Regions from separate parts of the Chenggangzhangella methanolivorans genome, predicted to be linked through region 1. Evidence: predicted binding sites of a transcription regulator. Region 1 holds the regulator's gene; each other region holds the start of a gene.
The links. The regulator LexA, encoded in region 1, represses DNA repair genes until DNA is damaged. The targets are predictions, from matches to a motif close to TGTTCNNNNTGTGTTCNG.
Positions count from the first base shown of each region.

Region 2: a site for LexA is predicted at 2,698-2,715, ahead of dnaE (DNA polymerase III subunit alpha). Genes of this name have one in related genera too.
Region 3: a site for LexA is predicted at 3,622-3,639, ahead of ACFOWB_RS02085 (PA0069 family radical SAM protein). Genes of this name have one in related genera too.
Region 4: a site for LexA is predicted at 1,845-1,862, ahead of ACFOWB_RS21195 (DUF3072 domain-containing protein). Genes of this name have one in related genera too.

Region 1 covers NZ_JBHRXS010000006.1:225,746-233,309, forward strand. The annotation lists gene gltX (glutamate--tRNA ligase) at 1-869, opposite strand, end outside; gene ACFOWB_RS12255 (ComEC/Rec2 family competence protein) at 970-3,273, shown strand; gene lexA (transcriptional repressor LexA) at 3,460-4,161, opposite strand; gene ACFOWB_RS12265 (hypothetical protein) at 4,461-4,844, shown strand; gene ACFOWB_RS12270 (molybdopterin molybdotransferase MoeA) at 4,874-6,091, opposite strand; gene moaC (cyclic pyranopterin monophosphate synthase MoaC) at 6,088-6,585, opposite strand; gene ACFOWB_RS12280 (hypothetical protein) at 6,588-6,932, opposite strand; gene ACFOWB_RS12285 (DUF1003 domain-containing protein) at 7,023-7,564, opposite strand, start outside.
Region 2 covers NZ_JBHRXS010000006.1:683,875-691,438, forward strand. The annotation lists gene ACFOWB_RS14715 (YeeE/YedE family protein) at 1-414, shown strand, start outside; gene ACFOWB_RS14720 (lipoprotein-releasing ABC transporter permease subunit) at 593-1,882, shown strand; gene ACFOWB_RS14725 (ABC transporter ATP-binding protein) at 1,879-2,592, shown strand; gene dnaE (DNA polymerase III subunit alpha) at 2,944-6,372, shown strand; gene ACFOWB_RS14735 (30S ribosomal protein S2) at 6,649-7,564, shown strand, end outside.
Region 3 covers NZ_JBHRXS010000003.1:360,278-367,841, reverse strand. The annotation lists gene ACFOWB_RS02105 (hypothetical protein) at 285-611, shown strand; gene ACFOWB_RS02100 (GFA family protein) at 620-1,114, opposite strand; gene ACFOWB_RS02095 (ribonuclease HII) at 1,172-1,840, opposite strand; gene ACFOWB_RS02090 (VOC family protein) at 1,886-2,314, opposite strand; gene ACFOWB_RS02085 (PA0069 family radical SAM protein) at 2,389-3,567, opposite strand; gene ACFOWB_RS02080 (glycosyltransferase) at 3,719-4,402, shown strand; gene ACFOWB_RS02075 (barstar family protein) at 4,406-4,813, opposite strand; gene moaB (molybdenum cofactor biosynthesis protein B) at 4,817-5,395, opposite strand; gene ACFOWB_RS02065 (hypothetical protein) at 5,622-6,653, shown strand; gene fae (formaldehyde-activating enzyme) at 7,422-7,564, opposite strand, start outside.
Region 4 covers NZ_JBHRXS010000015.1:76,932-84,495, forward strand. The annotation lists gene ACFOWB_RS21185 (RNA polymerase sigma factor) at 1-1,015, shown strand, start outside; gene ACFOWB_RS21190 (hypothetical protein) at 1,055-1,393, opposite strand; gene ACFOWB_RS21195 (DUF3072 domain-containing protein) at 1,524-1,835, opposite strand; gene ACFOWB_RS21200 (BA14K family protein) at 1,971-2,483, opposite strand; gene ACFOWB_RS21205 (hypothetical protein) at 2,669-3,016, opposite strand; gene ACFOWB_RS21210 (hypothetical protein) at 3,169-3,528, opposite strand; gene ACFOWB_RS21215 (DUF1176 domain-containing protein) at 3,737-4,810, shown strand; gene ACFOWB_RS21220 (DUF7674 family protein) at 4,832-5,212, opposite strand; gene ACFOWB_RS21225 (ornithine decarboxylase) at 5,324-6,556, opposite strand; gene ACFOWB_RS21230 (hypothetical protein) at 6,827-7,297, shown strand; gene ACFOWB_RS21235 (ribonuclease T2 family protein) at 7,294-7,564, shown strand, end outside.

The DNA of each region.
Region 1 (7,564 bases):
TCGAACCATTCGACCGCCTGTTCGGTCGAGAAGATCTCGTCGTCGCCGTGGCTCCAGCCGAGCCGCGCCAGATAGTTGCGCAGCGCCGCTGGCAGGAAGCCCATCTCGCGATAGGCCTCGACGCCCAGCGCGCCGTGGCGCTTCGACAGCTTCGCGCCGTCCGGCCCGTGGATCAGCGGGATGTGGGCCATTTTCGGCACGTCCCAGCCGAGCGCCTGGTAGATCTGCGTCTGGCGGGCGGCGTTGGTCAGATGGTCGACGCCGCGGATGACGTGGGTGACGCCCATGTCGTGGTCGTCCACGACCACGGCGAGCATGTAGGTGGGCGTTCCGTCCGAGCGCAGCAGGACGAGGTCGTCGAGGTCCTTGTTGGGGATCACGACGCGGCCCTGCACGAGGTCGTCCACCACTGTCTCCCCCTCGGTCGGGGCCTTCAGGCGAATGGCGGGCGCGCGGCCTTCCGGCGCGTCAGAAGCCGGGCGATCGCGCCAGCGGCCGTCATAGCGGGGCGCGCGGCCCTCGGCTTGAGCGGTCGAGCGCATCTCCTCGAGCTCTTCTGCCGAGGCGTAGCAGCGATAGGCGCGGCCGTCGGCGAGCATCTGCTCCACGGCTTCCCGGTGGCGCTCGGCGCGGGCGAACTGGAACACCGGCTCGCCGTCCCAGTCGAGGCCGATCCATTTCAGTCCGTCGAGGATCGCGTCGATCGCGCCTTGCGTGGAGCGCGCGCGGTCGGTGTCCTCGATCCGGAGCAGCATCTTGCCGCCGAGGCTTCTGGCGAAGAGCCAGTTGAACAAGGCGGTGCGCGCCCCCCCAATGTGGAGGAAGCCGGTGGGCGACGGCGCGAAGCGGGTGACGACGGGTTCGGTCACGGGCGGACGGTCTGGCTCTCGGAAAGGTTGCGTGCGAGGCTCATGGAGCCGCGCGTTGCGGCCCTCCTAACACAGGCGGCGGACCGGGGAAAAGACGGCCATGGCCATCGCGCCGAGCGGGCGTGAGTCGGACGGAGTTCGGGGCAGGGCGCGCGCGATCGCGCTGCCCGGGACCCGCACGCGCGCCGGCGCGCTGCCGGGCCTTTGGCGCGCCGCGCAGGGCTGGCTGCTCGACCGCCTCGCCGAGGAGGCGGAAGCCGGCCGTCCCGCGCTCTGGCTGCCGGTCGCTTTCGGCGTCGGCTGCGCGGTCTATTTCGCCGCCGCGCATGAGCCGGAGCTCTGGGCCGCGGCGCTCGCTTTCGGGATCTCCGCCGGCCTTGTGGTCGCGGCGCGAAAGCGCTTCCTTATCCTTGGCCTGGCTGTCGGGCTTGCGGCCGTAGCGGCGGGGTTTTTGGCCGGAAAGCTCGCGACGATCCGCGCCGACGCGCCGGTTCTGGCGCGCCCGATGTCCGCGGAAGTCGTCGGCCGCGTCGCGCTGATCGAGCCGCGCGAGAACGCCAGGCGGCGGGTGACGCTCGAGGTCGAACGCTTCGGCCCGCTCGAGGACGAGGACCTGCCGCGCCGCGTGCGCTTCACGCTTGGGCCCGAGCCCGCCTTCACGGCCGGAGACCGCGTCTCGCTCGAAGCTTTCTGGCGGCCGCCCGAGGGGCCGGTGCGGCCCGGCGGCTACGACTTCGCGCGCGTCGCCTTCTTCAACGGGATCGGCGCGAGCGCCTTCGCGCCGAAGAACGTGAAGGCCTGGGGCCCTGCCGAAACGCAAGGCTGGGACGCGGCCCTTCAACGATTGCGCGAACGGCTGACGAAGCGCATCACCGCCGCAGTGGGCGGTCCTGAAGGAACGGTGGCGGCCGCGCTCGTCACCGGCGTTCAGGGGCCGATCCCGCAGCCGACCGAGGACGCGCTGCGCGCCGCGGGCCTCAGCCACATCCTGTCGATCTCCGGTCTTCACATGGCGCTGATCGCCGGGACGCTGTTCGCTCTCGTGCGCGCGGCGCTGGCGCTCATTCCGGGCCTTGCGCTGCGATGGCCGGTGAAGGGCGTCGCAGCGGCGCTCGCGCTCGCCGGGGCGACCTTTTACCTGGCGCTCTCGGGCGCGGAGGTCGCGACGCAGCGCTCCTACGTCATGATCGCGGTGGCGTTCGTCGCGGTGCTGGTCGGCCGCCCGGCGCTGTCGCTGCGAAACTTCGCGCTCGCGGGCCTCGCCGTGATGGCGCTGACGCCCGACGCGCTGCTCGGGCCGAGCTTCCAGATGTCGTTCGCGGCGGTCGCGGGCCTCCTCGCCTGGTTCGAGGCGCGCAAGGGCAAGGCGAAGCCGCCGCCGCCCGAAACCCTTGCGGGCAAGGCGCTGCGCTGGTTCGCCGCCGCCGCGGCCGTCGCCGTGATGACGACGATCGTCGCGGGTCTCGCGACCGCGCCCTTCGCCGCCTATCACTTCCACCGCACCACCCCCTATTCGCTGGTCGGCAACGCGCTCGCCACCCCGCTGCTCGGGATCATCGTGATGCCGAGCGTCGTCGGCGGCCTCGCCTTCGCGCCGCTCGGGCTCGACGGACCTTGGTGGCAGGCCATGGGCTTTGGCCTGCGCGGCGTATTGGCGATCGCCGAGACCGTCGCCTCGTGGCCTGGCTCCGAACGCTTCGTGTTCGCCTTCGGGGAAACGGCGCTCATCCTGTTCGCGGTCGGGATCGCCTGGCTCTGCCTGTGGCGAACGGCGCTGCGCTATCTCGGCGCGCCCGCGATCGGCCTCGCGCTCGCGCTGGCGGCGTTTCCGGCGCGGCCCGACGTCGTGATCGACGCCTCCGGACGGCAGATCGCCGCGCGCGGGCCCGACGGGCGCCTGGCGATCCTCGGAGGCCGGGCGTCGAGCTTCTCGGCGAGGGTCTGGCGCGGGGCTGACGGCGAGGCGCCGGGGGGCCCGAGTCCCGACGGCGGGCGCTGCGACTCGCAAGGCTGCGTCGCGCCGCTTTCCGGCGGTGGAGAGGTCGCGCTCGTGACCGACGCGCGGGCCTTCGCCGAGGAGTGCCGGATTGCGACGCTCGTCGTCACGCCGCTCGTCGCGCCGAAGGCCTGCAGCGAAACCGCGGCGGTCGTCGACCGGCGGACGCTCGCCGCGACCGGCGCGCTGGAGCTGACGCGGCAAGGCGTGGCGTTCTCGGCCAAGGCGGCGCGCGATCCGGCCGGACGGCGTCCGTGGACGGGCCCTATGCTTCGCGATCCGCCGCCGGCGGAGGCGCTGCGGCTGAGCTTCGCCACGCAGCCGAAGGCGGCCGGACCGCCGCAGGATCACAAGATCGTCGATCCCACGGAACCGGACGATATGACAGGCGACGGCGAAGAGCCCTAGCGTCTGCGGCCGCTCGATGCCGCCGACATATCCGTCCCCCTTCCCTTGCGGGAGAGGGTTAGGGGGAGCCTCCGAACTTTACAAAAAGGCGCCGCCCGCGCCCCTCAAGCGGCCAGCGCTTCGCGTCGCCTACCTTCTCCCACAGCGGGATAAGGAGAGACGCCGTCGCGTCGAAAGGCGAAGCCTTCAATACCGGCGGATCAGCCCCACGAGCCGGCCCTGGATCGCGACGCGGTCGGGGCCGAAGATGCGGGTCTCGTAGGCCGGGTTGGCGGCCTCGAGAGCGATCGAGGCGCCGCGCTTCCTTAGACGCTTCAGCGTCGCCTCTTCGTCGTCGACCAGCGCGACGACGATGTCGCCGGTGTCGGCGGTGGTCTGCTTCTTGATCAGCACCAGGTCGCCGTCGAGGATCCCGGCCTCGATCATCGAGTCGCCGCGCACTTCGAGCGCGAAATGCTCGCCGCCGCCCAACATGTCGGGCGACACCGAGATCGTGTGGCTGCGCGACTGGATCGCCTCGATCGGCACGCCGGCGGCGATGCGCCCCATGACGGGGACGGAGACCGAGCGGGGATCCTCATCCTCGTTCGCTGGCTGCGGACGGCGGCCGAGGCTGCCCTCGATGACGTTCGGAGAGAACCGGCCGGTCGGCCGCGTGACGGCGGGAGCGGCGGCTTCCGGCAGCTTCACCACCTCGAGAGCCCTGGCCCGGTTCGGCAGGCGGCGGATGAAGCCGCGCTCCTCCAGCGCCATGATGAGACGGTGGATGCCGGACTTCGACTGAAGCCCCAGCGCATCCTTCATCTCCTCGAACGAGGGGGGAACGCCGGTCTCCTTCAGCCGCTCGTGAATGAAGCGCAGGAGATCATATTGCTTGCGGGTCAGCATCGACGGCTCCGCGCGAGGCCAAAACAAATCATGAACACGACCGTAACTGTTCTAGACATGTTCCGCAAGCGTTAACATCCCGTTTCCGTCCGCGTGTCGGACAGACGAACGAGCGACGCGCCGCCGATGCGCCTCGCCGCGCAGCACGACCAGAGAGGGCGTAGGACCGATCTCCGACAAGCCGGGCGCCCGCGGCGATAGGTAGTCTTGCGGATGCCCGCCACGGTTGCCGGCGTCTAAACTTGTCGGAGTGCGGTCGCGCGTCGCGATCTCTAAGCAACCGACATCAGGAGACGACGATGCGTCGACTGGCCTTCGCGGTAGCGTGCGGTGTTGCGGCGTCTTGGTCCATGGCGGGCGAGGCGGCCGCGCGTGACTATTCTGGAAAATACAAGAGCAAGATCACGCTGCCGAACGGCGACGTCGTTAAGGCGAACGTCACGATCGTCAAGGTCGATGGTAGTATCTATCGATCTGAGTCAAAGTACGGGGATTTCATAGAGCTTTCGATGTGCTTTGCCGAGGAAGATCGCTTGAGTTGCGGATTTGCTCCCAAGTCCGGCGGCGGCTATGTCGGGTTCAGCATCTATGAGCCGGATGGATCGGGCAAACTGATCGGCAAATTCGCAGAGACGTCCACTCAGAAGCTCGGCAAGGAAGTCTTGACGCCCGTCGGGAAGTAGACGCTTCGGTCGGCCGCTTGCGGCGAGCCTTAGTAAGGATGCGGCAGCGCGAGGATCCGGCATGCGTCGCCGGCCTTCGCGGCCGGGGCGTGCGCGGGGCGGACCAGCAGGCATTCGGCGTCCGAGAGTCGGCGCAGCATCGACGAATCCTGCCGCGGAAACGCGGTCGCGACGGGAACGCCGTCAAGCCCGATTTCGAGCGCGGCGCGCATATAGTCCTCGCGCTGGTCGTTCTCGGGCATGTCGCGGCCGAGCCTGGCGGGCAGCAAAGCCGGATCGAGGTCCGCGCGCCCCGACAGCCGCCTGAGCGCGGGCGCGAGGAACAGCAGCGAACAGACGATCGACGAGACCGGGTTGCCCGGCAGGCCGAGCGCGAGCGTCGCGCCGCGGCGGCCCGCCATCATGGGCTTGCCTGGCCGCATCGCGATCTTCCAGAAGTCGAGCGTCACGCCCTCGGCCTCGAGCGCGGGCTGGACGAGGTCGTGGTCGCCGACCGAGGCGCCGCCGAGCGTGACGAGAATGTCGGCCTCTTCGGCGAAGGCGCGGGCGATCGCGGCGCGGATCGCCTGCGGCCGGTCGGGCGCGATGCCGAGGTCGAGCGGAACGCCGCCCTCGGCGGTCACGATCGCTGAGATCGCGAAGGCGTTCGAGGCGACGATCTGGTCCGGGCCGACAGGGTCGCCCGGCGCGACGAGCTCGTCGCCGGTGGCGAGGATCGCGACGCGCGGGCGTCGCGCGGCCTCCACCGCGGGATGGCCGAGCGCCGCCGCGAGCGCGAGGTCGCGCGCGCCGAGGCGCCGGCCGGCCTCGAGCAGCGCCTCGCCCTTCGAGAAGTCGAGCCCCGCCCGCCGGATGTGGCGCCCGGCTTGGGCCGCCTCTCGCGCGGTGATCACGTCGCCGTCGCGGTCGGCGTCCTCCTGGATGAGGATCGCGTCGGCGCCCTGCGGCACGGGCGCGCCGGTGAAGATGCGCGCCGCCTCGCCGGGACCGATCAAGCCGCCGAAGCTCTTTCCGGCCGCCGACTCGCCGACGACGCGCAGCCGCGCGCCCCCGGCTGCGTCCGCGGCGCGGACCGCGTAGCCGTCCATCGCCGAACAGTCGCAGGGCGGCTGGTCGCGGAGCGCATGGAGCGGAGCGGCGAGCGTGCGCCCAAGCGCCTCGGCGAGCACGACGCGCTCGGCCGGCAGCGGCGCGAGGCCCGCGAGGATGCGCGCGCGCGCCTCGGGGACGGGAAGCAGGCCGCTCACGCCGGCTCCCCGGCGTGGAAGTCGCCGGAGCGGCCGCCGGACTTCGACAGCAGCCGCACGCCCTCGATCCGCATGCCGCGATCGACCGCCTTGGTCATGTCGTAGACGGTGAGGCACGCGACGGTCACCGCCGTCAGCGCCTCCATCTCGACGCCGGTCGGGCCGGAGACGCGGGCGGTCGCGGAGACGCGCACGCCCGGCAGACTGTCGTCGGGCGTCAGCTCCACCGAGACCTTGGAGAGCGCCAGCGGATGGCAGAGCGGAATGAGCTCGTGGGTCCGCTTGGCCGCCATGATGCCGGCGATGCGGGCGACGCCGAGCACGTCGCCCTTCTTGGCCTCGCCCTCGACGACGAGACGCAGGGTCTCGGGCGCCATGACGACGCGGCCCTCCGCCGTCGCCTCGCGGGTCGTGGCGGGCTTGCCGCCGACGTCCACCATGTTGGCCTCGCCGGAGGCGGACAGATGGGTGAGACGCGGGGAAACGTCGGTCATCGTCAGGCTCCCGAGAACAGGGGGGCGAGGGCGTCGAACGAGACCGCCGCGCAGACGCCGAGGCCCGTCAGGATCAGCCCGACGAGATAGATCTTGGTCGCCTTGTCGTAGATCTTCTTTCGGAGCCCCTCGATCGGCAGCAGGAGCGCCAGCGCGCGGATCTGCAGCGCGACGCCGACGAAGATCATGAGGGCGGGCGGCGTGTCGTAGCTGTGCCAGACGCCCGGGCTCGACGCCCATTGCGACAGGAAGCCGAGAGAAAAGGAAACCGTGACGCCGAACGCCGTGATCGTGCCGTTGCGGAACGTGGCGTCGAGCGGCGGCGGGGGCGGGTCTTCCGGCGTCATGGTCGTGGTCGCTGGCTGGCGTGGCGCGGGCGGCGGCGCTTGGCGCGGCGGTTTTCGTTCGGAGCGGCGAGTGATGGCGGGTCGCGCGCCTCAACGCAACGGGCGCTGCTCGAGCAGGCGCGTGAGCAGGGCGATCTGCTCCTCCTGCTTGGCGACCAGCGCGACGAGATGGTCGTTCCTCAGCGCGTCGAGCTTGTCGTGCAGCGCCATGATCTCGATCTCGGCCTTCAGGTTCACCTCGTAATCGAGTTCGGCCTGCCGCCGGTCCTTCGCCGACTGGCGGTTCTGGCTCATCATGATGATGGGCGCCTGGATCGCGGCCAGCATCGACAGCATCAGGTTGAGGAAAATGAAGGGGTAGGCGTCGAACGGACGCGTCAGCAGCCAGACGTTGGCGACCGCCCAGATCGCCAGAATGACGCCGAAGATGACGATGAAGGTCCAGGATCCGCCGAACTGCGCCACGCCGTCGGCGAGCCGGTCTCCGAAGCTGTCGGCGTCGTCGTCGGGCGAGGGAGGCCGCGCGATGAGCTTGCGGCCGCGGGCGAGCTTGAGGACGCGCTTCTCGGCGTCGTCGAGGGCGTTGAGCGCGCGGCCGAAGACGCGGTGCGAGGCCTGGTCCAGCTCTGGCG
Region 2 (7,564 bases), 460 kb from region 1:
CTCGGCAGTCTCGCCCGCACCGCCGCCGCCTCCGCCGGCGCGCTCCCGACGACGCTCCACGGTCTCGACGGACTGCGCGGCTGCGCGACGGCGGTGAAGGAGACGCTTCTGTCCGACAACGGACTGTTCGTCGTCGGTCTGGTGGCGGCCAGCTTCTCGGCCGCGCTCGTCTCGGGGCGTTTCCGGCCCGCATTGCCGACCTCCGGCCAGGCGGCCCGCGGCCTCATCGGCGGCGTGCTGATGGGCTGGGGCGCGATGACGGGCCTCGGCTGCACCGTCGGCGTGCTGCTTTCTGGCGTCCATGCGGGCGCGCTGTCGGGCTGGATCTTCCTCGTCGCCTGCGTCGCCGGCGCGCTGACGGCCGATCGCGTAACGGCGCTTCTGGCCGCCGCCGGGCGTCCGCGCGCGGTCTGAGCGCTGGCGCGGCGCCCCGCCGCCGTCCACAATCTCCCGCACGGCTGGCGTCGCCGACGATTCGCGAAGGCCGCGGCCTCCTTGGTTCCGTCGCATTTCCAAGGCTTAGAGGCCGTCACGGCCTCACCGGGCGCCTGCGCGGCCAGCGCCCCTTCACCAACCCGCGGTCTTCCGTTCGATGTCCAACACTGACGCGACCGACCACGAGCCGCAGGGCACCAAGCCCTTCGCGGCCTTCGAGTGGATGATCGCCGGCCGCTACCTGCGCGCCCGCCGCAAGGAAGGCTTCATCTCGGTCATCGCCGGCTTCTCCTTCGTGGGGATCATGCTGGGCGTCGCGACCCTCATCATCGTCATGGCGGTGATGAACGGGTTCCGGACCGAACTCATCAACAAGATTCTCGGAGTGAACGGCCACGTCGTGGTTCAGCCGCTCGACGGGCCGCTGACCGACTACGCAGAGGTGGCCGACCGCCTCGCCAAGGTCGAGGGCGTGAAGTTCACCATCCCGCTCGTCGAAGGCCAGGCGCTCGCCTCCTCGCCCGCGGCCTCCAACGGCGTGCTGGTGCGCGGCCTGCGCGGCCAGGATCTCGGCAAGCTTCAGCTCGTCTCGCGCACCATCAAGGAAGGCAGCCTCGAGGGCTTCGACGACGGCGGCGGCGTGCTGATCGGCCGACGCCTCGCCGACCAGCTCGGCGTGCGCGCCGGCGACACGATCTCGCTCGTCTCCCCGCGCGGAGCCGTGACGCCGATGGGCGTCACCCCGCGCATCAAGGGCTACCAGGTGCAGGCGATCTTCGAGATCGGCATGTCGGAATATGACGGCGCCTTCGTGTTCCTGCCCTTCGCCGAGGCGCAGGCCTATTTCAACCGCGAGGGCGACGCCTCCTCGATCGAGATCTATCTCGAGCATCCAGACCGCGTCGACGAGGTGAAGCCCAAGCTTCACGCCGCGGCCGGGCGCCAGATCTATCTTCTGGACTGGCGCGACCGGAACAAGACGTTCTTCTCCGCGCTCGAGGTCGAGCGGAACGTCATGTTCCTCATCCTCACCCTCATCGTTCTGGTGGCGGCGCTCAACATCATCTCGGGCCTCATCATGCTGGTGAAGGACAAGGGCCGCGACATCGCGATCCTGCGCACCATGGGCGCGACGAGCGGCTCGGTGATGCGCATCTTCCTGATCACCGGCGCGTCGATCGGGGTCGTGGGCACGCTCGCGGGCTTCGCGCTCGGCATGATCGTGTGCTGGAACGTCGAGTCGATCCGCGCCTTCCTCGCGTATCTCACGGGCACCGAGCTGTTCTCGCCCGAGGTCTACTTCCTCTCCAAGCTCCCGGCCGATCCCAACGCCCGCGAGACCGCCTCGGTGGTGCTGATGGCGCTGTTCCTCTCGGTCTTCGCCACGCTCTACCCGTCCTGGCGAGCCGCCAGGCTCGATCCTGTCGAGGCGCTGCGCTACGAATGACCGACGCGTCCCACCCCATGGATCCGGCCGCCGAAGAGCCTGTGCTGCGGCTCGAGAACGTCGTGCGACGCTACGTGCAGGGCGAGGCGTCGCTCGAGGTGCTGAACGGCGCCTCGGCCTCGATCGCGGCCGGCGAGGTGGTGGCGCTGATCGCGCCGTCGGGCACCGGCAAATCGACCCTGCTGCATGTCGCGGGGCTGCTCGAGAAGCCCGACGGAGGCGAGGTCTATATCGAGGGCCGCCCGACCGCCACGCTCGACGACGCCGCCCGCACCGCGATGCGGCGCAACCAGGTGGGCTTCGTCTATCAGTTCCATCACCTGCTGCCCGAGTTCACCGCGCTCGAGAACGTCACGCTGCCGCAGGTCATCCGAGGCCTGAAGGAGAAGGAGGCGCGCGAGCGCGCGGCCGACCTCCTGGCCTATCTCGGCCTGGGCGCGCGGCTGACGCATCGGCCGGCCGAGCTTTCAGGCGGCGAACAGCAGCGCGTCGCGATCGCCCGCGCGGTCGCCAACGCCCCGCGGCTGCTGCTCGCCGACGAGCCGACCGGCAATCTCGACCCGACGACCTCGGCCTATGTGTTCAAGACGCTGACCTCGCTCGCCCGCGCGTCCGGGCTCGCGGCCATCGTCGCGACCCACAATCTCGACCTCGCCGCCACGCTCGACCGCCGCATCACGCTGCGCGACGGGCTTGTGGTCGACGTCTAAGAGGCCGGCGTCCGGCCTTCGTTCACCTTTCGCTAACCGCGATTCCCGTCGTCCCGGCGGCACCTCGCGGCTCGGCCCGGCGACGCTTGACTCGCGACCGCAGATGGGAACAGATAAGGAACATAAAGGATCCAAGAGGAGATCAAGATGTTCGTCGATCAAGTCAAGTCCTTCGCGTTCGGCTGCCTCGAGCTCTGCTCGGTCGCGGCGTTCATCGGCGCGCTCGCGCTGTGGGCGGACGTGCTGGCGGCGGTCTGACGCGGCCATTTGTTGTGGGCGCGCGCCCCTGAAGCGTCGGCTCGGGGCCGCGCCTCCGCTAGAGTGGGGACCGACTGAACGGAGGATCGGGATTTGGACGCGACCGCCGGCCTGAAGACCGACCCGGGCTTCGTGCATCTCAACGTGCGCTCGTCCTACTCGCTGCTCGAAGGCGCGCTGACGGTCGCGCGGATCGCCGCTCTCGCCAAGGCCGACCACCAGCCCGCGATCGCGCTCGTCGACGACAATCTGTTCGGCGCGCTCGAATTCTCCGAGAAGCTGTCCGGCGGCGGCGTGCAGCCGATCGTCGGCCTCACGCTCAGCGTCGATTTCAAGGACCGCGAGCAGCGCTCCGGTCGGCCGATGAAGGAGGAGCGCGCGCCCGCGATCGTGCTGCTCTCGCGCTCGGCGGCCGGCTACAGCAACCTGATGGCGCTTTCGAGCCGCGCCTTCCTGGACGGGGAGGGCGACGCCGCGCCCCATGTGTCCGTCGACCTGCTCGAGGCCCATCGCGAGGGACTGATCGCGCTCACCGGCGGACCCGAGGGGCCGATCGACCGGGCGCTCGCCGAAGGCGCGGACGACGTCGCGGCGGCTCGGCTCAATCGGCTCGCCGCGATCTATGGCGACGCGCTCTATGTCGAGATCCAGCGCCATGATCTGGCGGGCGAGAAGGCGGTCGAGGGCGGCCTGCTCAACCTCGCTTATGGCGCGGGCCTGCCGATCGTGGCGACCAACGGCGCGCGCTTCGGCGAGAAAGCCGACCACGAATCCCACGACGCGCTGATCTGCCTCGCGGAGGGCCGCGTGCTCGCCGAGACCGAGCGCCGCCAGATGTCGGCCGAGCACTTTTTGAAGTCGCGCGCCGAGATGAAGGCCCTGTTCTCCGACCTCCCCGAGGCGCTCGAAAACACGGTCGAGATCGCGCGGCGCTGCGCGCATCGACCGCGCACGCAGAAGCCGATTCTGCCGCGCTTCACCGCCGGCGAGGACGAGGCGGCGGAGCTTCGCGCACAGGCGGTGGCGGGTCTGAAGGCGCGGCTCGAGGCGCATGGCGTCGCGCCGGGGCTCGACCGCGAGACCTACGAGTCGCGGCTCGACTTCGAACTGGGCGTCATCGAGCGGATGAAGTTCCCGGGCTACTTCCTGATCGTCTCGGACTTCATCAAGTGGGCGAAGGCGCAGGACATTCCGGTCGGCCCGGGCCGCGGCTCGGGCGCGGGATCGCTCGTCGCCTGGTCGCTCACGATCACCGACCTCGACCCGTTGCGTTTCGGCCTGCTGTTCGAGCGCTTCCTCAATCCCGAACGCGTGTCGATGCCCGACTTCGACATCGACTTCTGCCAGGACCGCCGCGAAGAGGTGATCCGCTACGTGCAGGATCGCTACGGACACGACCGCGTCGCGCAGATCATCACCTTCGGCACCCTGCAGGCGCGCGGCGTGATGCGCGACGTCGGTCGCGTGCTCGAAATGCCCTACGGGCAGGTGGACAAGCTCTGCAAGCTGGTGCCGCAGAACCCGGCCAACCCCGTGACGCTGAAGCAGGCGGTCACGGACGAGCCGAAGCTCGCCGAGGCGCGCGAACAGGATCCGACCGTCGGGCGGATGCTCGACATCGCGCTGAAGCTCGAGGGGCTCTACCGACACGCCTCCACCCACGCGGCCGGCATCGTGATCGGCGACCGTCCGCTTTCGGAGCTCGTGCCGCTCTACCGCGACCCGCGCTCCGACATGCCCGTGACCCAGTTCAACATGAAATGGGTGGAGCCTGCGGGCCTGGTGAAATTCGACTTTCTCGGCCTGAAGACGCTGACGACGCTCACCACCGCGGTCGCGCTGCTGAAGCGCCGCGGGATCGAGATCGACCTCGGCAAGATCCCGATCGACGACGCCGCCGCCTACCAGATGCTCTCGCGCGGCGAGACGGTCGGCGTGTTCCAGCTCGAAAGCGCCGGAATGCGGCGCGCGCTCGCCGACATGAAGCCCGACCGCTTCGAGGACATCATCGCGCTGGTCGCGCTCTACCGCCCGGGCCCGATGGCCAACATCCCGACCTATTGCGCGCGCAAGCACGGGCAGGAGAAGCCCGAATATCCACACCCCAAGCTCGAGCCGATCCTCGGCGAGACGTTCGGGGTCATCATCTATCAGGAACAGGTGATGCAGACGGCGCAGTCGCTCGCGGGCTACACGCTCGGCGAGGCCGACATGCTGCGCCGCGCGATGGGCAAGAAGATCCGCGCCGAGATGGACGCCCAGCGCGAGCGCTTCGTCACGGGTTGCGTGGCGGGCGGCATCGGCAAGGCCGACGCCTCGACGATCTTCGACCTGCTGGCGAAGTTCGCCGACTACGGCTTCAACAAGAGCCACGCGGCCGCCTACGCGCTCGTCGCCTACCAGACCGCCTATCTGAAGGCCAACTACCCGGTCGAGTTCATGGCCGCCTCCATGACGCTCGACATGGGCTCGACCGACAAGCTGGCGGAGTTCCGCCAGGAGGCGGTGCGCCTCGGCATCACGGTGCGCCCGCCCGACGTCAACCGCTCCGACGTCGCCTTCGACGTCGAGAACGGCGAGATCCTCTATGCGCTCGCGGCGCTCAAAGGCGTCGGCGCCTCCGCCGTCGAGGGGCTGGTCGCCGAGCGGCGCGCGCGCGGCTTTTCCGACCTCAACGATTTCGCGCGGCGGCTCGACGTGAAGGCGTTGCCCAAGCGCGGGCTCGAAAGCCTCGTCCAGGCCGGCGCGCTCGATCCGCTGATGCCGGACCGCGCCTCGGCCTTCGCTTGCGTCGAGACGGTGATGGCGACCGCGGCCCGCACCAAGGGTGGGGAGGCGCTCGGCCAGTCGGATTTCTTCGGCGCGGCCGACGAGCCGATCCGGCCGCAGCCGCACGAGGCCTGGACCGCGGGCGAGAGGCTGAAGCGCGAATACGAGGCCGTGGGCTTCTTTCTCTCGGGCCACCCGCTCGACGACTACGCCGGCCTGCTCGACCGGCTGCGGGTCAAGCGCTACGCCGAATTCGTCGCGGCCGTGAAGCAGGGCGCGACCGCCGGGCGCCTCGCCGCGACCGTCCTGTCGCGCCAGGAGCGCAAGACCAAGACCGGCAACCGCATGGGCATCGTCACCCTGTCGGACCCGACCGGCCACTACGAGGCGGTGATCTTCTCCGAAGGCCTCGCGCTCCACCGCGACCTGCTGGAGCCCAACACGCCCGTCATCGTCACCGTCAACGCCGCGCTCGAGGGCGACGAGGTCCGCATCCGTCTCGAAGGGGTCGAGCCGCTCGACCGCGCCGCCGAGCGCCAGCAGAAGTCGGTGCGCGTGTTCCTGCGCGGTCCCGAGCCCTACGAGGCGCTCCAGAAGCGGCTCGAGCAGGGCGACGGCGAGGTCTCGCTCGTGATGCTGCTCGAGGCCGGCACGGAGGTCGAGATCCGGCTGCCGGGCCGCTATCGCGTCTCGCCGCAGGTCGCGGGCGCGCTCAAGACGGTGCCGGGCGTGGTGGCGGTCGAGGCCGCCTGACGGGGGAGGGCGGTCGGTCAGGGAGCCCCTTCGGCGGCGTCCGAAAGACGGCGCTTGCCGTTGCCGGACATGCCTGTGAACAGGCGTGGCGGCCGCAGCGGCCGCTTCAGGCCGGATCCGACGCTCCGCGCCCTTGCCTTTTTCCCTCCGTTCCGCCTATAAGCCGCGCCATTCCACACGCGGGAATTGACGGCGAGAACCAAGCCGTTCCGGATCGGGGTCCAGCCCATGGGCTCCGTCGAACCCCCGCGGAGGCGAAAACCGGAGAACTGACGAATGGCTTCCCCTGACTTCACGATGCGCCAGCTCCTCGAGGCCGGCGTGCACTTCGGCCATCAGGCCCACCGCTGGAACCCGAAGATGGGCCCGTACATCTTCGGCGTCCGCAACAACATCCACATCATCGACCTCGCCCAGACCGTGCCGCTGCTCGCCCGCGCGCTGCAGGCGGTGTCGGACGTCGTCGCCGGCGGCGGCCGCGTCCTCATCGTCGGCACCAAGCGCCAGGCCGCCGACGTCGTGGCCGACTCGGCCCGTCGTTCGGCCCAGTATTTCGTGAACTCCCGCTGGCTCGGCGGCATGCTGACCAACTGGAAGACGATCTCCGGCTCGATCCAGCGCCTGCGCAAACTCGAAGAGATGCTCGGCGGCGAAGCCCACGGCTTCACCAAGAAGGAGCGCCTCACCCTGTCGCGCGAGCGCGACAAGCTCGAGAAGACGCTCGGCGGCATCAAGGACATGGGCGGCCTGCCGAACCTCATCTTCGTGATCGACACCAACAAGGAGCAGATCGCCGTCCAGGAGGCCCGCCGTCTCGGGATCCCGGTCGCCGCGATCCTCGACACCAATTCCGATCCCGAAGGCATCACCTATCCGATCCCGGGCAACGACGACGCCGGCCGCGCGCTCGCGCTCTATGGCGACCTGATCGCCCGCGCCGCGCTTGACGGCATCGGCCGCGGCCAGGGCGACTCGGGCGTCGACCTCGGCGCTCAGGAGGCTCCGGTGATCGAGCCCGTGCTCGCCGACGAGGCCGAGGCCGCGGTGGTCGCGACCTCCGACGCGCCGGTCGAGACCGTCGAGGAGAGCTTCGAGCTCATCGCCGCTCCGCGTGGCGCTCCGGACGATCTGTCGAAGCTCTCGGGCGTCGGCCCGCAGCTCGAGCAGAAGCTCAACGAGTACGGCATCTACC
Region 3 (7,564 bases), on a different contig from region 1:
GTTTACGCTTTGACGGCCCCGAGTCTCGCTTTGGTAACGTAAAGGCGGACTCAAGAAACAGGGTGAACGGAAGGTTGACGGCGTCCGCGGCTGAAACGGACCGCGAGACGCCCGCTCGGCGCGGGCTCCTCGGCATGAGGCTCGCCCGTCTTGGGGTGAACCGCCCTTACGGCTCGAGAAGGCCCGAGGATCGTCTTGAAGCGCGCAGTTCCGGTTCGCGCTTTACGCTTCGTCAACCACGACCCGGCGTGATGGTCGTCCGATCACACGTCGCGGAGAGCGCCATGACGACGATCAGCGTGGGACAGGCGATGGAGGTCATCGCCACCCAGGCGGCCGACTACGCCGTTTCCGACAGGCCGGACCTCGACGAGCGCACCTATGCGCTTGCGGACTACATCTCGGCCTCGATCGACGGGCCGAGCCTCAACGGGCTGCGGTTCTTTGAAAGCCTGTTCGAGCGGCTCGACGCCGCGACGGAGGCGATGGAGCAGGCCTCGCCGGGCAGGCGGGGGCGTCCGGAAGGCGAGGAGCTCGAGAGCCAGAAACTGTTCTTCGCCGCGATGACCCACGAGTTCCGCAACCGCTTCGTCGCGGCGGCGGCGGCCTGACCGCCGGATCAGTCGATCCAGAGGCCGTGGCGCCTGTGCCAGTCCTCGATCGACTCGTCGGGATAGAGGTCAAAGCGCTTGTCGTCTAGGCCGACGTTCGGGTCGACCCACTCTGGTTTGAAGCGCAACATCAGATGCGCGCGCGCCGGCGGCTTCGGCAGCTCGGTGTCGACCGCCGAGGCGAAGGGATGGACGAGGTCCGGCCAGGACGGGTCGTAGAGCCAGAGCGCCGTCGCACAGCGCGGACAGAAGTTGCGCTCGCCGGTCGAGGTCTCGCAGATCCCGTCCTGGTCCGCGATTTCGGCGCGGTAGACCGCGGGCCTCATCTCGCCTGAAACCTTCAGCGTGCGCGCGTCGGCGCTCAGATTGATGGCGTAGCCTCCGCCGCCCGCGGTCTTGCGGCAGATCGAGCAATAACAGAGCTGGTAGGGCGCCGGCCCGGAGCTCTCGACCACGAAGCGCACTCCGCCGCAGCGGCACGAGCCCTTGAGCGTCATCGGCATGGCGACCTCCTTCCCGTCACGGAAAGAAAAGGCCGTGGGCCGCAATCCGGTTCCGCCTCAGGCGGCGGCGATGAGCGCCGCGATCGGGGCGAAGCCGCGGCGATGATGGGGGCAGGGGCCATGGCGGCGCAGCGCCGCAAGATGCTCCGGAACGCCATAGCCCATGTGGCGCTCGAAGCCGTAGAGCGGGAATTCTTCCGCGACTCGCGCCATGATCCGGTCGCGCATCACCTTGGCCACGATCGAGGCGGCGGCGATCGACTGCACGCTCGCGTCGCCCGCCACCACCGCCTCCGCCCGGCAGGCGAGGCCCGGCGGAGCGACGTTTCCGTCGATCAGCGCGAGGTCGGGCGGAACGTTCAGCCCTGAGAGCGCGCGGGCCATCGCCCAAAGGGTCGCGCCCCGGATGTTGAGGCGCTCGATGGTGACCGTGGAGGCCGCCACGAACGAGACGCTGGCGCTCGCCATGATCTCCGGGAACAGCGCCTCGCGCCGCTCCCGGGTCAACGCCTTGGAGTCGGCGAGGCCCGCGGGGATGCGCGTGGGTTCGAGCACGACCGCGGCCGCGACGACGGGGCCGGCCAGCGGCCCGCGCCCTGCCTCGTCGACGCCTGCGACGAGGCGTGCGCCTGCGGCGATCGCGGCGGCCTCACGCGCGAAAGTCGCGGCGACGCGCGGAGCGGCGGCTCGGGTCTTCGGCCTGGAGATCTTCGCGACGTTTTCCATCGCGCGAAATTGGGCGATTCGCGCCCGGCGCGCGACCTCGGAAGTTCAGGCCGGCAGACGCGTCTGCCCCTCGGCGTCGGTCCAGAACGGGTTGTGGGCGAGCTCCCACAGATGGCCGTCAGGGTCCGAGACGTAGCCGGCGTAGCCGCCCCAAAAGGTCTTTTCGGCCGCCTTCACGAGATTGCCGCCAGCCGCCACCATGCGCACGACCGCCTTGTCGACGTCGCCCGGCGAAGCGAGGTTCCAGGCGAGCGACTGGGCGCGAAAGCCTTCGCCCTCCGCCTCGACGCCGGCGTCTTCGGCCAGCGCCTCGCGGCCGAACAGCGCGAGCGCCACGCCGCCGACGTCGAAGAAACTGACGCCGTCATTGCTCTGCGAGGATTTCACGAGGCCGAGTTGTTCGTAGAACGCCGTCGCCTTCGGAAGATCGGAGACGCCGAGCGTCACCAGGGTGAGGCGAAGCGGCAGGGGCATCGAAGCCTCGCTCGGTTACGCGGCGTGCGGCGCCCGTGAACGGTCCTCATCTTACGCAGAGTTTAGGATTTGGTTCAAAATAGCGACAGCTGGACGTCATTGGCCTCGCCTTTTGCGCGTGCGGGCGGCGTGAACAGGTCCGTGCGCAACCGGAGATGGCGCCGCGCGAGGTTGAGGCGTCGCGCCGCGAGTTCGAATCGGCGCCCGATCGTCCAGGCGACGACGCCCTCGCCGGTCTGGCGCACGCCCCAGCCCGAATCGTAGAGCTTTCCGCCGCGGGTCTCGCGCACCAGCGACAGGATGCGCCGCATCTTGGCGGGGTGGCGCTCCAGCAGCCAGTCGGAGACGAGATCCTTGATCTCGTTCGGCAGGCGCAGCAGCACATAGCCGGCCTCGGTCGCGCCGGCGGCGTGCGCGGCTTCGAGCAGCCGGTCGATCTCGTGGTCGTTGAGCGAGGGAATGATCGGGGCGGTCAGCACCGTCACGGGAACGCCCGCCTGCGCGAGCTTCGCCACTGTCTCGAGGCGCTTGGCCGGGGTCGGGGCCCTCGGCTCCATGTCGCGGGAGAGCGCGGGGTCGAGCGTGGTGATCGAGATCGCGACCTTGGCGAGCCCCTGCGCCGCCATGCGGGCCAGAATGTCGAGGTCGCGCGTCACGAGCGCCGACTTCGTCACGATCCCGACCGGATGGCGCGCCTCCTCCAGCACCTCGAGGATTTTTCGCGTCAGCCGGTGGGTGCGCTCGATCGGCTGGTAGGGGTCGGTGTTGGTCCCGAGCGCGATGGTGCGGGGCTTGTAGCTCGCCGCCGCGAGCTCCCGGCGCAAAAGGTCCGCGACATTGGGCTTGGCCACCAGCTTCGACTCGAAATCGAGCCCGGGCGAGAGGCCGAGAAACGCGTGGGTCGGCCGCGCGAAGCAGTAGACGCAACCGTGCTCGCAACCGCGATAGGGGTTGATCGAGCGGTCGAACGCGATGTCGGGCGACTGGTTGCGGGTGATCGCCGTGCGCGCGGTCTCGAGCGTCACTTCGGTGCGGAAGTCCGGCAGCTCCTCGCCGGTCTCCCAGCCGTCGTCGACCTCGACGCGCGCATAAGGCTCGAACCGGCCGCTCGCGTTCGTCGTCGTGCCCCGGCCGCGCCGGCGGGAGCGGTCGATCGGAAGCGGCTCGACCTCGGACGCCGCGGGCTTCAGCGAGGCGCCGGAAACCGGCGCGGCGTTCTGGTGCGGGAAAGCGAGCTTCAGGGCTGCGGTCATCTGCTGCCTCCAGTGCCTGCGGGGTCGTGGCGGTCCCGAAGCTAGGATCGACGTCAGAACAAATCAAGAACATTCATCATCGTTCCGTTTTGAGACGCCGAGGGGCAAAACCGCAACGGACAGAAGGCTTCTGGCATGCTAGCGATCTGACATGTTGAGCGTGGTGATACCCACCCGGAACGACGAAGCGAGGCTCGTGCCGACGCTCGCGGCCCTTGTGCCCGGCGCGGCCGACGGCCTCGTTCGCGACGTCGTGGTGACGGACGCCGGCTCGACCGACGCCACCGTCGAGATCGCCGACCTCGCCGGCTGCGACGTGATGCAGGGCCGGCCCGACCGCGGCTCGCGCCTCGACGCCGCCGCCCGCGCGGCCAAGGGGCCGTGGCTGCTGTTCCTCGAGCCGGGCGTCGTGCTCGACGAAAGCTGGCGCCATGAGGCGCGCCAGTTCGCCGACGCGCTGGAGCGCACGGGCGAGACTGGCCGCCGCGCCGCGACCTTCAGCTTCGGGCAGGACGGCTTCGGCCGGCAGGCGCGGATGGCGGAGGTCTCGGCCGCGCTGTCGCGGCTGCTCACCGGCCTGCCGCGGCCCGAACAGGGGCTGCTGATCCACAAGAGCTTCTATGAAAAGACCGGCGGTTTCCGTCCGCTCGCCGTGATGGCGGAGGCCGATCTCGTCCGCCGCATCGGGGCCGGGCGTCTGACGCGGCTGCGCGCGCGCGCGCTTGCGCCCGCAGGCGCGACGCCGAAGGAGCGGTCAGGCGGCCTGAAGTCCGCGCTGTGCGCCGGCCTGCTGATGCTGCGCGTGCCGCCGAGCCTGCTCGCGCGGCTCTACTGAGCGTCAGCCCCGGAGCGTCGCCGGGTCGGCCGCCAGCAAGGCCTCGATCCGCCCGCGCAAGTCTTCCGGAAACACGACTTCCAGCTCGTGCGGGTCTTCGAAGCGCCACCAGCGCACGGCGTCGCGAAGCACGATCAGGTAGAGCTTGAGTTCGCGCTCCGGCAGGCGCGGCAGGCGGTCGTGCACCAGGATGATCTTGCGGTCCGACATCCAGCCGAAATCGCAGAGGCAGTCCAGAAGACCGTCCCAGTCGAATCCGAAGTCGCGGGGGAACCACAGCGATTTCGAGAAGACGGCGAACAGTTCGTCCTTGGCGCTGATGTCGCCCGGAAGCCGCCAGTAGAACGAGCGCCCGTTGATCCGGCCGCTGAGGTCGGGTTCGAAACGGAAGGTTTCGAGGCCCGGGCGCATCGTTCAGGCCCCGCCTTGCGGCGGGGCCGCGCCCTTGAGCTTGCCGCGCTTCAGGTGTTCGTCGAGCCGGGGAAGGATCTCGACGAAGTTGCAGGGGCGGTGGCGATAGTCGAGCTGCGCCTTCAGAACCCCGTCCCAGGCGTCGCGGCAGGCGCCGGACGAGCCCGGCAGCACGAACACGAAGGTCTTGCCCGCGACGCCCGCGGTCGCGCGCGACTGCAGCGTCGAGGTTCCCACGGTGCCCTTGGAATAATCGTGGAAGAGGGCCGAAAAGCCGTCCATGCGCTTCTCGAACAGAGGCTCCAGCGCGTCCGGGCTCAGGTCGCGGCCGGTGAAGCCGGTGCCGCCGGTGGTCAGCACCACGTCGGTCGCCGGATCGGCGACGAAGCCCGAGACCGCCGCGCGCAGAGCCTCGCGGTCGTCGCGCACGATCTGCCGTCCCGAGACGCGATGGCCGGCCGTCTCGATCCGCTCGCGAAGCGTCGCGCCGGACTTGTCGTCGTCCGGTCCGCGCGTGTCCGACACGGTCACCACCGCGATGCCGAGCGGCACGAAGGGGCGGTCCTCGTCGATGCCTGCCATGGTCGCAACCTTTCGCCGAGTCGAACCGGATAATACCGCATTTGGGCGACGGCGCGACCAATGCGCGCGGGTCGCGCTTTCGTGAGGAGCGCCGGCGCCGGGGAAGCACGGCTTGCGCAGGCGCTTCGAGCCGCCATCTCCTTCAGGCCAGCACTTACGCATCCGGGCGCGCGAATTCCATGATCGGTCCTGCGGTTTCCTCCTTCGATCCCCGGCCGGCGTTCTGATGGGCGCGCGGGCGGTCCGTGTCGTGGACTGGACGTCGCGCGGTTGCCGGGTCGCGCTCGCGGCCTCGCTCGTGGTGGTCGCGGTCGGAGCGGCGTCGGACCTCGGCTACACCGTGCCGCTCGAGGTCGCGATCGAGCGCGGGCTCGCAGAGGCCGCCCCGGCGGAGCGTCTCGAGGCCCGCGCCCGCGCAGCGCTCGAGGCCGACGACGTCGATCTCGCCCGCGGCTTCGCGGATCTCGGCCAGCAGCTCGGCCGGCCGCTTACAGCGGAGACGCTCGCTCGGCTTTCGGCCGCCGAAGCGCCAGCCGCCGTCGCCATGCGCAACGCCCGCGGCGCGGCGCGCGGCTTCGCCACCGGCGAGATTGACGGGACGGCCTCGCTCGCCGGGGCGATCGCGGCCGACCTGACGGTGATCGGCGACCTGCGCGATCTCGCCCGCGAAGGCGTCGCGCGCGCCAAGGGCGAGGAGCACAGCGACCTCATTCTCGGCCTCGCCGCCGCGGGCGTGGCGGTGACGGCCGCGACCTATGTGAGCGCCGGCGGCGCGGCGCCGGCGCGCTTCAGCCTGTCGGTGCTCAAGGCCGCGCGGCGCACCGGCGCGATGACGGCCGAGTTCGCCGCCGATCTCGGCCGCCGCTTCGCCAAGGCGGCAGGGCGAACCGCCGACGCCGCTCCCGAAGCGAGCCGCGGCGCGCGGGCGCTCGGCGCGCTGTCGGGCCCGGCCGCGGATCTGCGCGCGGTCGGCTCGGCGGTGGGAACGGCCGAGACCGTGCGGATGATGAAATATGTCCGCACCGTCGACGACCTGCCGGATCTGCGCCGCTTCGCGGAGCGCTTCGGCGCGCGCTCACGCGCGGTCGCGGAAGTGATGGGGCGGGCGAGCCTGCGGGCGTTCCGCACCACGGTGCGCTTCGCCGAGCTCATCGCCAAGCACCTGATCGCGATCGCAATGTGGCTCGGCGGGCTGCTCGCGGGCGCGGTCTCGAACGTCGCGTGGCGGGGCGTGCGGTTCTTCGCGGCGCGGGTGTAGCGCGACCCTTGTCCCGGACTTGATCCGGGACCCAGAACCGAAACGCTTTCTCGCCTAAGCGCCGCCGCTCGCCGTGTTCTGGTCTCGCCGCAACGGTTCCGTGTCCCGGATCAAGTCCGGGACAAAAAATGTGGCTCGGCGGGCTGCTCGCGGGCGCGGTCTCGAACGTCGCGTGGCGGGGCGTGAGGTTCTTCGCGGCGCGGGTGTAGCGCGACCCTCGTCCCGGACTTGATCCGGGACCCAGAACCGACACGCTTTCTCGCCTAAGCGCCGCCGCTCGCAGCGTTCTGGTCTTGCCGCATCGGTTCTGGGTCCCGGATCAAGTCCGGGACAAGAAAGGCGGCTCGGCGGGCTGCTCGCGGGCGCGGTTTCGAACGTCGCGTGGCGGGGCGTGAGGTTTTTCGCGGCGCGGGTGTAGCGCGACCCTTGTCCCGGACTTGATCCGGGACCCAGAACCGACACGCTTTCTCGCTCAAGCGCAGCCGCTCGCAGCGTTCTGGTCTCGCCGCATCGGTTCTGGGTCCCGGATCAAGTCCGGAACAAGAAAGGCGGCTCGGCGGGTTGCTCGCGGGCGCGGTCTCGAACGTCGCGTGGCGGGGCGTGAGGTTCTTCGCGGCGCGGGTGTAGCGCGACCCTTGTCCCGGACTTGATCCGGGACCCAGAACCGACACGCTTTCTCGCTTAAGCGCCGCCGCTCGCAGCGTTCTGGTCTCGCCGTAACGGTTCTGGGTCCCGGATCAAGTCCGGGACAAGAAAGGCGGCGTCGTCTCAGTACTCCACCACGCCGTCGAGGGCGTAGTGCTTGATCGTCTTGCGGTTGGCGATCAGCTCGTCGATCGTCGGCTCGCTCGCGAAGGCGCGCTTGATGGCGAGCTTCATCGCCTCGTAGTTGGTCCGGTAGAGGTCGGCCT
Region 4 (7,564 bases), on a different contig from region 1:
GGACGCGATCTCCGATCTCGACGACGCCGAAGCCGACATGGCCGACCGGCTCGACCAGTCCGACTATCGCGACGACATCCTGCGGCTCCTGTTCGTGTGCTGCCACAAGGACCTGCCCGCCACCCAGCAGATCGCGCTCGCGCTCCGGATCGTGTCGGGCCTCAGCGTGCGCCAGATCGCCCGCGCGTTCCTTGTCGGCGAGAGCGCCATGGAGCAGCGCATCACGCGCGCCAAGGCCAAGGTCGCGACGGCCGGCGTGCCGTTCGAGACGCCGGGCGCGGCCGAGCGCGCAGAGCGCCTCGGGGTCGTGGCCGCGATGGTCTATCTCGTGTTCAACGAAGGCTATTCGGCCTCCTCCGACGAGGTCGAGGCGCGCGCCGCGCTGTGCGACGAGGCGATCAGGCTGGCGCGCCTGCTGCTGCGCCTCTTTCCCGCCGAGCCTGAGATCATGGGGCTTGCGGCCCTCATGTTGCTGCAGCACGCCCGCGCCGCCGCGCGCCATTCGCCCGAGGGCGAGATTATCCTGCTCGAGGACCAGAACCGGGGCGTGTGGGACCGGCCGATGATCGCCGAGGGCCTCGCGCTGGTCGACAAGGCTCTGCGCCACCGCCGGCCGGGCGCCTACCAGATCCAGGCCGCGATCGCCGCGATCCACACCCGCGCCAAGACCTTCGCGCAGACCGACTGGCGCGAGATCGACGCCCTCTATGCGGCGCTCGAGCGCCTGCAGCCCTCGCCGGTCGTGACGCTGAACCGCGCGGTCGCGCTGTCGAAGGTTTCGGGACCGGAGGCCGCGCTCGACCTCATCGCTCCGCTCGGCGAGCGGCTGTCGGGCTATTTCTACTTCCACGGCGTGACCGGGGCGCTGCTGCTGGAGCTTGGCCGCAAGGCCGAGGCCCGGGTCGCCTTCGACAGGGCGATCGCGCTCGCCAACAGCGCGGCCGAGGCCGCGCACATCAGATCCCAGCTCGACCGTCTTGCGGAGCCGCAGGGCTCCGCCGCAGCCAGCGGCTAGGTCCGGGCGCGCTGAAGGCGCGCCCGGAGGTCGTCTCGATCAACGCTGACGGAAGGGCCGGAGCGCCCGGGGCGTGTAGTAGCACCGGCGACCGACATACTTGCCGCACCAGGCGCCGCGGCGATGGACGCGCGACATTGTCCGGCTGCGGAAGACGCCGCGGCGGCGAACGTAGCGGCGCTTGTGCCAGCGGCGATGGCGCACCTCCTGAAGCTGGCCGAGCTTCAGGCTCGTCATCGCTTCGCCGCGAACCTCGGCGCGCAGTTCCTCGAGCGAGCGCGGGCTCGGCCCGGCGCCTTCCGCGCGCGCCGGGACCGTCTCGGTGATCCCCGCGAGCGCGAACGCGCCGGCCAGTGCGTAGAGCAGCGTCTTCTTCATGGCATGTCCTCCGGTTTCTCCCGCCCCGCGCCCAAGGGGCCCGCTTCGAGGCGGAAGCCGGGTCGCGCCATGCGCTCCAGCCCGTCACGATCATGCGGTGAACGATGATCTAGGGCCGCGACGCGCGTCGTCACCTCTTGGCGTTGCGCGCGTCCTTTAATTCGTCGATCAGCGTCGAGGCCTCGGCCTTGGTGAGGTCGTCGCGATAGGCGGCGGCGCCGGTCTCCTCGGAGAGAGTCTTGAGATAGGACGCCTGCGCGCCGGTCATCGGATCATCGCCCGACACCCAATCGGAGGGATCCTTCTCCGCGTTGCTTTCGGGATCGGGCGCGGTCTTCGGATTGGGGTCGACCCGCTGCACGGGCGTGTCCGGCGTCGGGGCGTTCGGGTCGGCCGCGCGACGCTCGTCGGTGCGGCTCGAGGGGGTGCTCTTGTCCAGCATGTCTGCCTCCGTTCGATGTTCGTTCCCTATGAAGCGAACGTCCGCGGCGGCCCGTCGTTCCGGCTGTCGAGCCGACAAAAAACCCCGGCGCTGTCTCAGCGCCGGGGCGGATGGACGTCGGATCGGGCTCGCGCCTTACGGGCAGGCGCGCCGGACGCCGTCATAGGTCACGTAGGTGCCCGACGCCCAGTCGTAGGACCGGTAGCGGTTGGCGCACCACTGCTTGCTCCGCGAGCGGGGAGCCGAGCGCGCCGCGTCGGCCGCGATCGCCCCGAGCGCGAAGCCCGCGACGCCGGCCGCGACCGCGCCGCCATAGCCGCGCCGGCCGCGATAGTAGCGCCGGCCGCCGTAATGGCGCCGGTAGCCGTAGCCGCGGCCCCGCCAGTTCCGGCCGCCTCGGAAGCTGCGCCCGCGATAGCTTCTGCCGCCGCGGAAGCTGCGCCCGCCCCGCCAGCTGCGGCCCGCTCTCCGGCCCTTGCGGACCTCCATCAGGTTGCCGGCCTGCATTTCGGCGAGCGCGTTGGCGCGGATCTCGTCGATCGAGCGAGGCGCGGCGCGACCGTCCGCGGCGTGGGCGCGCGGCGTCGTCTCGGCGTATCCCGCGACGCCGATGACGCCGGCGATCGCGATGGCGAAGAACTTTCTCATGAAATGCGCTGCTCCTGCATGCCGGCCGCCGGTCGGCGGCTGACTTTATCGTCCTCACAAGGCCAACAGCCGGAGGGGCTTTTGCGTTGCGTCAAAGCGGCGTGACCACGGCGTGATCGAGGCCGGACGCAAAACGGCCGGGCCGGCTGGCGAGCCGGTCCGGCCTCTGGTTGCGGCGTGGTGATTTACGGGCGGATGCCGATCACGAGGCCCGGACGGTAGCGCCGGCCGCCATAGTAACGGCGCGGGCCGTAATAGCGCCGGCCGGCATATCGGCGTCCGCCGTAATAGCGGGCGCCGCGCCAGCTGCGGCCGCCGCGCCACTTGCCGCCGCCGCGCCAGGCGCGACCCGCCCTGCGGTCTCGCACCTGCTGGAGGTCGCCGGCGTACATCGCCGTCATCGCGTTCTCGCGCACCTGCTCAAGCGAGCGCGGCGCCGCATTGGTTTCTGCGGCCGCCGCAGGCTGCACGGTCTCGGCCGCTCCCGCGACGCCGAATGCGGCCGCGACTGCGACGATCGTGAACTTCCTCATGGGGCGATCCTTTCTTTTCTCGGTTTCGCCGTTCGCTTCGCAAACCCGCGGGACGCCGGTTTGGTTGCGCCGGCGGGCAAATAGGGCGGCCGAAACGGAAAGAGCCCCGGCGCGGGGGCGCCGGGGCTCTTCGAACCAGATCGGTCTACCGATCAGTAGATGCCGAAATAGATGCCGGGACGATAACGCCGGCCGTAATAGCGGCGCGGGCCGTAATAGTAGCGCCGGCCGTAGTAGCGCCGACCGCCGTAATAGCGCCGACCGCCGTAGAACCGGCGTCCGCCGTAATAGCGGCGACCGCCCCAGTGGCGTCCGCCGCCGCGCCAGCGCCGGCCGACCGTCTGGACGTCGCCCTTGGCGAGGCTCGTCATCGCCTCGGACCGAACCTGCTCGCGGATCTGCTCCAGCGAACGCGGAGCCTTGCTCTCGGATGCGAAAGCCTGCGGAATGGTCTCGGCCACTCCCGTCACGCCGATGGCGCCGGCGATTGCGTAGACGAACATTCTCTTCATAGGTTTCTCCGGTTTCTCTCTTGCGTCCTCGGCTTCCGGCGGAGTTTCCGCCGAGCGGGCCGAAAGACGCGTTCAAGGCGCCGCCCCACCTCGCTATAGACCGCTTTAACGGCGGCCTCGGCCCCACCCTTCGTTCCGGCCCCAAGCCATCTGGTAACGAGTTCGTGATCGACAAGACCGCCCCGCGGGGAGAAAGGCGAGACGTTCGATGAAGACCTGCCTCGCAGCGTTCGCTCTCTGCCTGTCGGCCGCTTCGACCGCCGCCGCGGCCGAAGGCGTGTTCGAATCCTGGAAGACGGCCTGCGCCGCGCAGGCCGCCCCCGGCGATTGCCGCGCCTCGACTGAAGCGGCGGCCTCCGGCGCGACGTCCGTGCGCCTCTCCGTGGTGCGCGAGCCCGCCAAGGACGCGCCCGCGCGGCTCGTCGTCGTGCTGGTCGGAGCCGAGCGGCCGGCGCCGCGGCCGCGCATCGCCGTCATTATCGACGGGGGCCCGCCGCTGCGCTTCGCCTCGGGCTCGGACCTGTCGAGCGGCCCCGGCCCTGCGGCGGACACGACCGAGCTTCGCCTCTCCGACGCCGCGACCCGGCGGCTGCTACCGTTCCTGCGGCGTGGCAAGGTGCTTCATGTCACGGTGTCGGGCGAAGGCGGCGAGCAGGTTTCCGCGGCGCTCCCCCTGCCGGGCTTTGCGGCCGCGGCCGCCGAGCTCGACGCCCGCCAGGGCCGCGTCGCCCGGCAGGACGCGCTCGCCGGTCTGATCGGCGCCGCGGCGCCGGGCGCGCTGTCAGGCCGGCGGCGCGACGTCGGGCGCGACGAGATCCCCGAGACGCTGCGCAAGATCATGGTGGGGCGCGACTGCCCGGTCTGGGACCAGACCGAGACGACGCCCTCGTTCCTCGCCGAACAGTCGTTTGCGGCCGATCTCGGGACCGGGCGCACCCTGTGGGCGATCGTCTGCGCCTCGGGCTCCTACAATGTCGACTACGTGCTGTTCGTCGAGGATCCATCGAAGGCCGCCGACCGGTTCGACCCGCTGCTGTTCGCCGCCTTCGTGGAGTCGATCGGCTGGACCGGCACCGACACCCTCGCCAACGTCGCCTACGACCCCGAACGGCGCGAGCTGAAGGCCTTCGACAAGGGCCGCAGCGCGGCCGATTGCGGGCAGGTCGGGCTCTGGGAATGGGTCGGAGCGGCCTTCCGCATGATCGAGTACCGCGCCAAGGAAGAATGCGACGGCGCCGGAAAGCCCGAGAGCTTCCCGATCGTCTTCAGGGGCGAGAGGTAGGGCGGAACGCAGCCTTCAGCGTTAGCAGGAAAGGGCGTCAGAGTTCCCGGCCCAAAAACGGTCGAGCTTGTCCCACCAGCGTTTGCTCTCCGGGCCGAGCCAAGCCTCCACGGCCGAACCTCCGCGGTCGTCGCCTCCCAGCAGGTTCTGCAGGGACTCGAGCATGCCGATCGTCGCGGCTTCACGAACGTAGGCGTCTCCATCGGCATGCCAGGGCTCGACGACAGCGAAGATCGCGTCGAGGTTCTCAGTCCGCTGCGCGTTCAAACATTCCACGACATGCCGGGCCAATTCGGCCAGGGCGAGATAGAGCGGCGGCTCCGCTTCATCGGACCATTCCGCCGTGAACGCTACCCATCGAGGACGGAAAGACGGGTCCGCCGAGAAGATCGGATCGAACATCTCGTCGCGAGTGATCCGAGAAGCCGCCACGTCCTACCCTTGGTCCGCTGCTTTCGCAATCATCTTTCGGCCCGTCATCAAGGTCTACGGGAATGAGCGCGAGCCTCGCCATCAGCCTGCCGCGCCCCCGCGCGTCTCGAGGCTCGCGAAGCCTTCCGGGCCCTCCCCGGCCTCGAACGGGGTCGCGATTTCGACGAAGTCGTCCGGGTAGAAGCCGTTGAAGCGCGTGCGAAGCGCGAGACTGTAGGCGCCGATATGGCCGATCTCGATCCAGTCGCCGGTGTCGACGCTGTCGGGCAGCCAGAACGGCCGGCTGAGAATGTCCACGGAATCGCAGGTCGCGCCCATGACGCGGAACGGCGCAAGCTTCTCGCCCGAGGTTTTCTGCGCGCGGCGGCGCGCGGGGTCCGGGATGAGACGGGCCGGCAGGGTGATGCGGCCGGTCCAGCTGTCCGATAGCGAGCTCCAGACGCCGTCATTGATGTAGAGCCGCTGGCCCTTCTTCAGCAGCACCCGGACGATGACCGACAGGCAGCGCGCCACGATCACCCGGCCGGGCTCGGCGACGAGCGGCAGGTCGCCGAGGCCCCAGGCGTCGATTTCGCCTTCGATGTCCTTCACGAGCTTGCCGACTTCCGGGGCCGGCGGCGCCGGTCGCTTCGGATCCTCGCCGTAGCGCGCCGGAAAGCCGCCGCCGATGTCGAGCCCGGCGAGCTCCACGCCGGCGCGGCCCCGCACCCAGGCGGCGGTGCCGAGCGCGCGCTCATAGGTTCCGAGATCCTCGACCTGGCTGCCGACATGGAAGGTGAGCCCGGCGCGGAACCCCACCCGGTCGATCCGCTCCAGCAACTCGACGGCGTGAGACGGCGCGGCTCCGAACTTCTTCGACAGCTCGTAGGCCGCATGCCCCTTGGTGGCGAGGCGGACAAAGAGGGTGACGTCCTCCGGATCGAGATCCTGCGCGCGCACGATCCGAAGGATCTTCGCGACCTCGTCCTCGTGATCGAGCGCAAGCGTGCGGATGCCGTAGGTCTCGAGCGCGAGGCGGATGTCGGACTGCGCCTTCACCGGATGCATGTAGAGCTGGAGCGCGTCAGGCGAGGCGCCGCGCGCGGCCTCGAACTCCGCGGGGCTTGCCACGTCGAAGGCGGTGACGCCCGCGGCCGCCAGCCGCTCCAGCACGAAGGGCTCGCCGTTGGTCTTGACCGCATAGGCGGTGGTTCCACGGAACGCCGACAGGAACGCCCTGGCGTCCTCCTCCAGCACGAGAGGGCGGAACCCGTAGACCGGCCGGTCCGGCCGGAGCGCCAAAGCCGCCTCGCGGGCGGTCTCGAAACGTCGCATGCCGATGGCCGGCCTCCCTGCTTCGCGTCGGGGCGCGGACGCTAGCATCCTGCGTGCGGCGATCCCAAGACAGGGTCGAGGACAGCGTCGGAGATCGGCGCGCCGCCGGTCGCACGGGCGTGGCGCGCCGACACACCTGACGAAAAAGCGACTTCTCCGCTTAACCACCGCGCCCTGCGCTGCTTGATTTGGCCCGGACGGCGACAGATTGTCCGTCGACGCGCGGGGGTCGGCGGCCGACTCGCGACGGGCAGTCCGAGGACGGATGAGATGAAACGGATCGTGATCCTTGCGGCGGCGCTCGCCGCGGCCGTTCTCGGCGTCGGCGCGGCCTCGGCCGCCGACTATTCGCCCCGCGGCTCGGTCGTGACCTATCGCCATGACCCGGCGTTCGAGCGCGGCTATTCGGGCCTGCTGCCGGGCTGCGACGACCCGGCGGTGCTGAAGTCGGTGACGAGCGCCTTCGCGCATCGCGAGAAGGCCTACTGGAATTCCGGCCTCGAGCTCGTCGAGTTCCGCCGCCCGCGCGAGGTCGGCTATCGCAGCTGGGGCCTGTCCTTCGTTCCGCGCCGTTTCTGCGTCGCGCACAGCTTCACCAATGACGGCCGCAAGCGCCTCGTCTCCTACAACATCGCCGAGCAGCAGGGCTTCGCGAGCCTGTCCTGGGGCGTCGAATGGTGCGTGAGCGGGCTCGACCGGTCGCTCGCCTATGCGCCGGGCTGCAAGATGGCCCGCCCGTGAGGTCTTTCGGGCTCGCGCTCGCGGCCGCGCTTGCGCTCGCGGGCCCGGCCGGGGCGCAGTCCCGCGGCGGCCACCAGGCCGGCGAGTTCGATTTCTACGTGCTGTCGCTGTCGTGGTCTCCGACCTACTGCGCCCAGTCCGACCGTCCGGACCCGACCCAATGCGGCCTGTCAAAGCGCTTCGCCTTCGTGGTGCACGGGCTCTGGCCGCAATATGAGCGCGGCTTCCCGAGCGACTGCCGGGTGACGGGCCGCTTCCCGACCCGCG